2 regions of the Paenibacillus allorhizosphaerae genome follow, and region 2 is predicted to be linked to the other one. Evidence: a T-box and tRNA genes for the amino acid it is inferred to sense, from the RefSeq annotation. Region 2 holds a T-box; the other holds one or more tRNA genes.
What was found. The T-box of region 2 lies ahead of tyrS (tyrosine--tRNA ligase). A T-box ahead of a tRNA ligase gene usually reads a tRNA of that ligase, here a tRNA-Tyr.
Positions count from the first base shown of each region.

Region 1: it has a tRNA-Tyr gene. The T-box ahead of tyrS (tyrosine--tRNA ligase) is inferred to sense a tRNA for this amino acid. The anticodon was not compared.

Region 1 is NZ_JBHSRV010000010.1:97,089-101,479, forward strand. Features, by position in the region: gene ACFQI7_RS27770 (ribonuclease H-like YkuK family protein) at 146-724, opposite strand; tRNA gene ACFQI7_RS27775 (tRNA-Ile) at 772-847, opposite strand; tRNA gene ACFQI7_RS27780 (tRNA-Pro) at 937-1,014, opposite strand; tRNA gene ACFQI7_RS27785 (tRNA-Leu) at 1,019-1,104, opposite strand; tRNA gene ACFQI7_RS27790 (tRNA-Lys) at 1,117-1,190, opposite strand; tRNA gene ACFQI7_RS27795 (tRNA-Gln) at 1,350-1,425, opposite strand; tRNA gene ACFQI7_RS27800 (tRNA-Ala) at 1,515-1,587, opposite strand; tRNA gene ACFQI7_RS27805 (tRNA-Asn) at 1,589-1,663, opposite strand; tRNA gene ACFQI7_RS27810 (tRNA-Ile) at 1,672-1,746, opposite strand; tRNA gene ACFQI7_RS27815 (tRNA-Pro) at 1,808-1,884, opposite strand; tRNA gene ACFQI7_RS27820 (tRNA-Tyr) at 1,886-1,971, opposite strand; tRNA gene ACFQI7_RS27825 (tRNA-Lys) at 1,977-2,052, opposite strand; tRNA gene ACFQI7_RS27830 (tRNA-Leu) at 2,186-2,274, opposite strand; tRNA gene ACFQI7_RS27835 (tRNA-Gln) at 2,276-2,350, opposite strand; tRNA gene ACFQI7_RS27840 (tRNA-His) at 2,361-2,432, opposite strand; tRNA gene ACFQI7_RS27845 (tRNA-Phe) at 2,435-2,510, opposite strand; tRNA gene ACFQI7_RS27850 (tRNA-Gly) at 2,513-2,586, opposite strand; tRNA gene ACFQI7_RS27855 (tRNA-Glu) at 2,591-2,667, opposite strand; tRNA gene ACFQI7_RS27860 (tRNA-Cys) at 2,678-2,751, opposite strand; tRNA gene ACFQI7_RS27865 (tRNA-Ser) at 2,755-2,845, opposite strand; gene ACFQI7_RS27870 (hypothetical protein) at 3,044-3,274, opposite strand; gene ACFQI7_RS27875 (hypothetical protein) at 3,892-4,391, opposite strand, start outside.
Region 2 is NZ_JBHSRV010000001.1:1,126,463-1,130,853, reverse strand. Features, by position in the region: gene ACFQI7_RS04950 (transglycosylase domain-containing protein) at 1-1,889, opposite strand, end outside; T-box leader at 2,036-2,332, shown strand; gene tyrS (tyrosine--tRNA ligase) at 2,390-3,649, shown strand; gene rpsD (30S ribosomal protein S4) at 3,711-4,310, opposite strand.

The sequences.
Region 1 (4,391 bases), on a different contig from region 2:
TGCGGTTCTGATAAGTTTAGTAGCCAAAAGCACCGTCGCCGTGCTCCATTCATGCTACCGCACTCATAGCTCATAAGTTCTGCTTTCCTGCCGCCCTGCCGATGATCGGAAGGATCTTCCTCCCTCCAGAATCTGTTAGATAACGCTAAGTAGAAGCAACTCGTAAACGATAAGGTCTTTTCGTCTCGCGGTCAGCGATACTCACCATTACCGATTCAGGCTTAACCCTTGCGATCAAACCCATTGCCTCAATTCGACCAACCATTTCAGCAACGTAAGCTGCCGTCTTATTTTTCGTACCCGCACCACCATCGATATCCACCATGAACCGAATATCAGCTCCTTGGTCGAGATAAGGCAGAATGATGCTTTCGAGACGATCGCGTTCGGCAAAACCGAACAGTGCGGCAATCTCCTGTGAAAAGGTCGTTTCCAGTGACAATTTTTCGTGAACAGAGCGAATTTCCCGCGGTAAAATAATTTGCCGGCTGCATAGCCAGGCCCCACGTCCGACGCGGTATGCCACTACATAAGTAACTGCTTTCGTATGCCCAGAATGGGTCTGGGAATCGGTCGTAACCACGAGATCATAAACCGCCCTTGGGTCGCTCTCGATGAAACGTGAAATCCTGTCCATGACGTCGCGAAACTCAAGGTTCTGTTCAGTCCTATTGCGGAATGTCGTTTCATGAATCAATGGGAATTGTCGTATTTTTGTCTTCATGGGGTTCACCTGTAACGCAAGGTTGGCTTCTTCCTTTCATTGTAAATTGGTATGCCCTGATGGACTCGGACCATCATATGGCCGGTTATGAGCCGGACTGCTTCGCCATTAAACTAAAGGCGCTGAAATGGGAATAAGGAGACTCGAACTCCCACGGTCTTTGAATCCGCAGCTCCTCAAGCACTACGTCTGCCATTCCGTCATATCTCATATGGTCGGGAAGACATGATTTGAACATGCGGCCCCCTGCTCCCAAGGCAGGTGCTCTGACCAAACTGAGCTACTTCCCGATATTGGTGCGCCCCGAGGGATTCGAACCCTCAGTGTCTTTCGACCACGAATTTTAAGCTCGCTACGTCTGCCATTTCCGTCAGAGGCGCAAAGAAGAAATATGGGCCCGGCAGGACTCGAACCTACACTCTCGCCGATTAAGAGTCGGGTGTTTTACCAGTTAAACTACAAGCCCACGCACCCGTCCATTTTATCGATGTCGGCTCTCAAACGGAGCCGATCGATCCGAACCGTCGTTCGTGCTTCAACGGACGGAAAAGCTAATTTTCGGAACCTTCGGCAGCGAACCGAACCATTCGACTTGCGAACGAATGTACTTCCTCAAGCGTCCCGATGGCAGGGGCATCCGGATTCGAACCGGAGATGCGGGAGTCAAAGTCCCGTGAATTTGACCGCTATTCTATACCCCGAGATGGCAGGGGGCGTGGGCATCGAACCCACCACAGTCTGTTTTGGAGGCAGACTCGCCGGCCAAGGAACATGGACCCCTACATTTAGGTGGAATCGAGAGGAATCGAACCTCCGACCTACTGCTTGCACAGCAGCTGCTCTTCCAACTGAGCTACGACCCCATGGCAGGGATAGCAGGACTCGAACCTGCATGTCACGCATTAACAGTGCGCTGCCTTACCGATTGGCTATATCCCTAAATATGATGCTGTCGAGTGGACTTGAACCACTGGCCTCCCGGTTATCAGCCGGACGCTCTAACCTTTCTGAGCTACGACAGCATATGGCGGCCCCAAGGGGATTTGAGCCCCTGACGACCTCTGCGCTGACAACGCTCGTTTATGGTCGGGATGACCGGATTTGAACCGATGGCCTCTAGTACCCGAAACTAGCGTTCTACCAAGCTGAACTACATCCCGTTGGTGGGAGGAGACGGGTTTGAACCGCCGAACCCCGAAGGGAGCTGATTTACAGTCAGCTGCGTTTGACCTCTTCGCTATCCTCCCAAGTTTGGTGCCGGCGAAAGGGTTCGAACCTTCAACCTACTGATTAAAAGTCAGTTGCTCTACCGATTGAGCTACGCCAGCATGTGGTCACGGTAAATCCTTGCTAGGAGCGGGTTAGACTCCCACCGATTTTTTACAGCTCGTGTTTCGTTCAACCACCATCAACCCATCTAATGGTCAACTCACACTTTGCGAACCGATCGATATGTACTTTTGGTGCGGCCAGTGGGACTTGAACCCACAAGTGAGCTTTCGCTGCACGAGCGTCTGAGGCCCGCATGTCTGCCATTCCATCACAGCCGCATGGCTGCCCCTCCAGGGCTCGAACCTGGGATCGCGGCTTCAAAGACCGCTGCCTTACCAACTTGGCTAAGAGGCAATATTTTAAGGGAGACCAACCGGAATCGAACCGGCGATAACGGGGCCACAACCCGTCGCGTTGGCCATTTCGCCATGATCTCCATGGTGGTCCGGGCTGGAATCGAACCAGCGGCGCATGGCTTTTCAGGCCATCGCTCTACCAACTGAGCTACCGAACCATTGGAGCGGAATACGGGAATCGAACCCATTCTTAATGCTTGGAAGGCACCCGTTCTACCGTTAAACTAATTCCACGTGTTGGTGACGCATGGGGGATTCGAACCCACCGAATGCACGAGTGAAAGTCGTGTGGCTTACCCGCTTGCCTAATGCGCCAAATCTTTGAAGGACCGAGCAGGAATCGAACCTGCGATTGACGATTTTGCAGATCGCCGCGTTAGCCAACTTCGCCATCGGTCCATATGGAGGAGAGAAAGGGATTCGAACCCTTGGAGTCCGCTAACCTCTTTCGTTTTCAAGACGAATACAATAAACCGGACTCTGCCACCTCTTCACGAGAGGAACATATGTTCTTTTTTGTGTATAGAAAAAGCTACTCGCCCCGCCGTGGTACCATTTGAGTCGTTTATCGGAGAACCTCGCCCGAAAGAAGACAAACACAAATGGACCACTTGCTTGAGTGCAAGTAGCCTTATACGTACAAAATCTATGGATCAACGGATTCAGATTCAGAACGGTCCGCGATTCAAGATCACGTTAGCACCGTTCCTCCTCTTTTAAGGATCGAACGGCCCAAACGTGGCACGTAAAAGCTACGATTGATCGGATGGATATAGGCTTTAAGGAAGCTCAAAAATTGCCCATTAATGCCATGTTCGCGCCAAAAATCGGCATACTCATGATTGATCGTAATCTCTTGATAGCCAAATGGCTGCTGCTGATAAGACTGCTTACATGGATTCATAAATAACGGCTTTCTCATGGCCTATCCCTTCCTTTCTTCGTGGATTTCGCGCCAAATACTTTCATGCGTTATTACTTTAATGTTTTACCGCTTTACTGATGTGATAATACCATGGGTTATTTTTACTGTCAACCCTTTTTTTTATTTTATTTCATCATTTATCCAAATTCCCGTGAAAGAAAAAAGACCGCTAATATTCCAGCGGTCTTTTCATATCCGGACAAAAACGTCAAAAATGACGCTATTTTGCCTACAGTTCCTCCCTTTCGTTAGGGGGATAGGGATATCGAAAAAAGGCCGCGTGGCGAGGTATGAGGCTTTTGGGAATTAAGAAATAAATGGTCGCCTTCCGATAGGCTCCACTGCTGAATGCACTCATATCCAAATGGATATATGGCCGTTTTCATCCTCGCTCACGCTCCTTTCCATGCACCTAAATTTTCCTCATCATAAATCAATTACAACTTTAATGTCAAGTGGATTTTCATCATAGATAAGCATGCCGGGATGTTTTACCTCAACCAAATTATCCAGTCATTTTCTAAAATTTACTTCGCAGAACCTGTATTCTGCGAAGTAAATTTGTTGTTTAAACTAAGATCATTTGTTTTGAACACCTCCTAAGACCCTCCTCCTTAATTCTGTAATTTCATGCGTATTACAGATCGACGGAATTCAGTAAAGTCTTTGAGTATGTGATCAAGTCTTCTTTTATAGAAAGATGCAACAGTAGAATTTTCAGCAAAGTGAATCTCATCAATAAGATCGTCTAAATCTTCCTTCAGTACAATGAAATCAAGATTATCTTCATCTCTACTCAACTTAGATTTAAGATCAGCAGCTAATGCCTCGCCTAATTCTTTTAAACGCGGTACTTCAAGGTGCAGGTGCACCTTCATTTTTATAAGTGGAGGGGTATAATCCTTTCTAAAATCTATGCCTGGGACTTCGTCCCATAATGCATTCCAACCTTTAAGTAGTCCTGCTGAATAAAAAAGTAGTTTTAAGTAACCGCATAACCAGGACGTACAACTTATGTTTCTACTTTGACACCCCACTCCGTTTTTTAAATGAGAACAAAAGTTGCAGCAAGAACCACCGTTTTTTATACACACTTTGCAAATACTATAACTTC
Region 2 (4,391 bases):
GCGTCCGCATCGTCCTGGGTGGAACCGGTTTTGCCGACGATCGGCATTTTTCCGTAATATTTAAAGCTTTTCATGAGGTCGGTTGCCGTCCCGGCCGTAATGACCGTTCTCATCATGTCGGACATCAAATAAGCGGTTTGCTCGGAAAAAATGACACTCGGCTTCAGCTCATGCTCATAGATCGTTTTTCCGTCGGAATCCGTTATTTTTCGGATCATGAACGCCTCGTTAAAGACGCCGTTGTTGCCGATCGTTGCATAGGCATTGGTCAATTCTTTAACGTTCACACCGTATTTTAAACCGCCGATTACGCCGGTCTGGGCGATGTAGTCGTCTTTCGTAATTGTCGTAATGCCCATGCGATTCGCATATCCCCAGGCTTCTTTGATTCCTACGACATCCAGGAACAGCTTGATCGCCGGGATGTTATACGATTGATCCAAGGCGCGCCGCGCCGTAATCAGGCCGTGGAAGCCGTCGTCCCAGTTTTCCGGGATATGGTAGCCGACTTTGGTTCCGTCCTTCAGAACGATCGGCGAGTCGTCAATAATGGACGCCGGCCCGATGGCTCCTTTTTCGATTGCCGGAATGTAGGCCGCGATCGGCTTCATCGTGGAGCCTGGCTGACGGTATGCTTGTGTCGCATGATTGAGCTGCTCGATAAAGAAATCGCGGCCTTCCATCATGCCGAGAATGGCGCCCGTCTTGCTATCCATCATTACGGCACCGATCTGCTCGACTCCTTTGGTTGGGTCGTCCGGCGTAAAGTTTTTCTCATTTTTCGCAATTTCCGTCATGGAATCGTAGATGTCTTTGTCGATGGTTGTGTATACGTGATAACCACCCCGGCTTAATTGCGCCTGGGCATTCTTAATCGCTTCGTTGTACGCCTCCGGATTTTTTTGCTGATCAAGCTTCGGATCCTGCGCTTTCACCAGCGCTTTGGCGGCTTCTTTTTCCACTTCGATCATGAGATAAGGATAGGTGGAATAAGCTTTTTTGGCCGGCTCGGCGAGCGACGCTTTTAGATCGAACTGCAGCGCTTCCTGATACTGCTGCTCGGTGATTTTATTTTCTTCGAGCATACGCCGCAATACAAGCTGCTGTCTGGTTACCGCGCGCTTGAAAGCCGCTCCGTCGAACTGGCCTTTGCCCGTAAACGTGGAATAATTGCTGGGCTGCTGCGGTACGCCGGCTAAATACGCGGCTTGCGCTATGCTGAGCTGGTTCAGATCGTCGATATTGAAAATTCCTTTGGCCGCCGCCTTGATGCCGTACAAGTTGTAGCCGGAAGAGCCGTTTCCGTAAGGAATTTTATTCAGGTAAGCCAGTAAAATTTCTTCCTTAGACATGAGCCTTTCCATGCGGAGGGACAGGAAGATCTCTTTAGCTTTGCGGCTGTCCGCTTTGTCCAAGGTCAGAAATACGCGGCGGGCGAGCTGCTGCGTAATCGTGCTGCCCCCGGTCTGCACGTCTTCCCTGAGCAGCTTCTGGACGACGGCGCGCAGCGTTCCTTTAATATCGATGCCCGGATGATTATAAAAGTCGTTGTCCTCGATGGCGAAGACGGCATCCAGCACGTGCTGCGGAATATCGTTGATCCCGGCGAGCCTGCGGTCTTCCTCCGTTCGGAGCTGCCCGATAACGGTGTCGTCGCGGAAGTATACGAAACCGGTCAAGGCGTTATCCTGCATTTGCGCCATCATCGAATCCTTGTCACGCACCGGATCGTCCTTCACGAGCGCACTAACGTAGCCAAAGGCGACGCCGCCTCCGAGAAAGCCCGCGATCACGCCGATAATGAAACACCATTTGATCGTCAAACCTATGTATTTGCCGGTCGCCTTCAAAATTTTTATATATCTCTTTTGTTTTTTCTCCTCACCCATGAATGCAAAATCCTCCCGACTTTGAAAACATTCCTACGTCATTATAGCATAAAGCGTACATGCGAAACACCGAAAGCAAGGTGATAAATTGCTGACGGTTTGACAAGCAAAATGAGGCTGTGATATAAATAGCTTTGAAATCATCGCAAAATGCGTCGATGGACTCACAGTAGGATCAGGAATCCATGCTTACAGAGAGCCGGTGGCAGGTGCAAACCGGTGCATGACCTGGCCGAATTACCGTCCGGAGCAGGGGAAGGGAACGCTGCTTTGTGCCGGTCCGTATAGGACCGCGCCGCTGTCGTTAGTAGCTTCTTCCGGGTTAACGGCCCTTATCCGTCAAAGTGAAAGTTCGGGAATCGGAAAAGGGAAACTATCATATTTTTCGATTTTTCGGCTTTAATTAGGGTGGTACCGCGAGCCGCAGCCTTCTCGTCCCTTCGGATCAGAAGGCTTTTTTGCGTTTTCAAACATCATTCGGAGGAAGGAACGAAGCAAAGATGGACATTGTACAAGAGCTGGAGTACCGCGGTTTGATCAATCAAATGACGGATCGCGAAGGATTGGCCAAAAAATTAAGCGAGGAGCCAGTCACGCTATATGTCGGGTTCGACCCGACGGCAGACAGTCTGCATATCGGAAGCCTTTTGCCGATCTTGGCATTAAGACGGTTTCAACTGGCCGGCCATGTGCCGGTTGCGCTTGTCGGCGGGGGAACCGGTCTGATCGGCGATCCGAGCGGCAAGGCATCGGAACGAACGCTGAATACGCGCGATATCGTGGCGCAGTGGACGGATAAGCTGAAGCGACAGCTATCACGCTTTCTGGATTTCGATGCGGCAGGCAACCCGGCGCAAATCGTCAACAATTACGACTGGCTTGGAGAATTGAACGTGATCGGTTTTTTGCGGGATATCGGCAAAAACTTCACGGTCAATTACATGCTGGCCAAAGATTCGGTCGACTCGCGGCTGGAGAAGGGCATTTCTTTTACCGAGTTCAGTTACATGATCCTGCAGGCGTATGATTTCTACAAATTGAACGAAGACCTTGGCTGCACACTTCAAATCGGCGGAAGCGATCAATGGGGCAACATCACGGCGGGCCTCGAGTTGATCGGGAAAACATCGGGCCGTCAAGCGTTCGGCCTAACGATGCCGCTCGTGACAAAAAGCGACGGAACGAAATTCGGCAAGACGGAGGGCGGCACGATCTGGCTTGATGCGAGCAAAACGTCCCCGTACCAGTTCTATCAATTTTGGATCAATACGGACGATAACGATGTCGTGAAGTTTCTCAAGTACTTTACGTTCCTGCCGGCCGGCGAAATCGACGAGCTGGCACGGCAAGTTCAAGAAAGCCCGGAGAAGCGCGAAGCGCAGCGCGTGTTGGCGAAAGAAGTGACGCAGCTGGTACACGGGGAAGCGGCCGCGCTCAGCGCGATCCGCATCTCCGAAGTGCTGTTCAGCGGCAACGTGCAGTCGCTGTCCGGCAGCGAGATCGAAGAAGCGTTCAAAGACGTGCCTTCGACGGAAATTGCCGGCGGTGCGGAAATCGGGCTGATCGATTTGCTGCTTGAAGTGAAGGCGGCTCCTTCCAAACGCCAAGCCCGTCAAGATATCGAGAGCGGCGCCGTTTCTGTTAACGGTACGCGCGTTACGGAACTGGAAAAGACCATTCGCTTAGACGATTGCCTGGAAGGACGATTTGTCGTCATTCGCCGGGGCAAGCGGAATTACTATTTGGCCAAATTCGTATAACCAAGCAAAAAAAACCTTGGCTCTTCGGAAGAAGAACCAAGGTTTTTCGATTCGTTTAAGATTAACGGCTGTAGAACTCGACGATTTGTTTTTCATCGATTTCTTGAGCAAGCTCGGAGCGCTCAGGCATACGGATGAATTTGCCTTCAAGAGCGGCGTCGTTGAACTCTAGGTAAGCCGGCAAGTAGTTGCGATTAGCAACCGCTTCTTTAACAACGGTCAAGTTGCGGCTTCTTTCACGAAGACCGATTACATCGCCGGTTTTTACGAGGTAGGAAGCGATATCGACTTTTTTGCCGTTCACGGTTACGTGGCCGTGGGAAACGAGCTGACGTGCGCCTGCACGGGAGTTCGCAAGACCAAGACGGTATACCAGGTTGTCCAGACGGCTTTCAAGCAGGAACATGAAGTTTTCGCCGGCAATCCCTTGCAGTTTGGTTGCTTTGTCGAACAGGTTGCGGAATTGCTTTTCGTTCAAGCCGTACATATGGCGAAGCTTTTGTTTTTCTTGCAATTGAACGCCGTAGCCGCTCAGCTTCTTGCGTTGTCCCGGACCGTGTTGTCCCGGAGGGAAAGGGCGTTTCAATTCTTTGCCGGTACCGCTCAGGGAGATGCCCAGACGGCGGCTCAATTTAAATTTAGGACCAGTGTAGCGTGACATGTATGGTAAGCTCCTTTGTCATGAATATGGTTTATTGGCATTTTCGCGTGAAGCGTGTGCCCGATTTTGCTAGCGCCTATC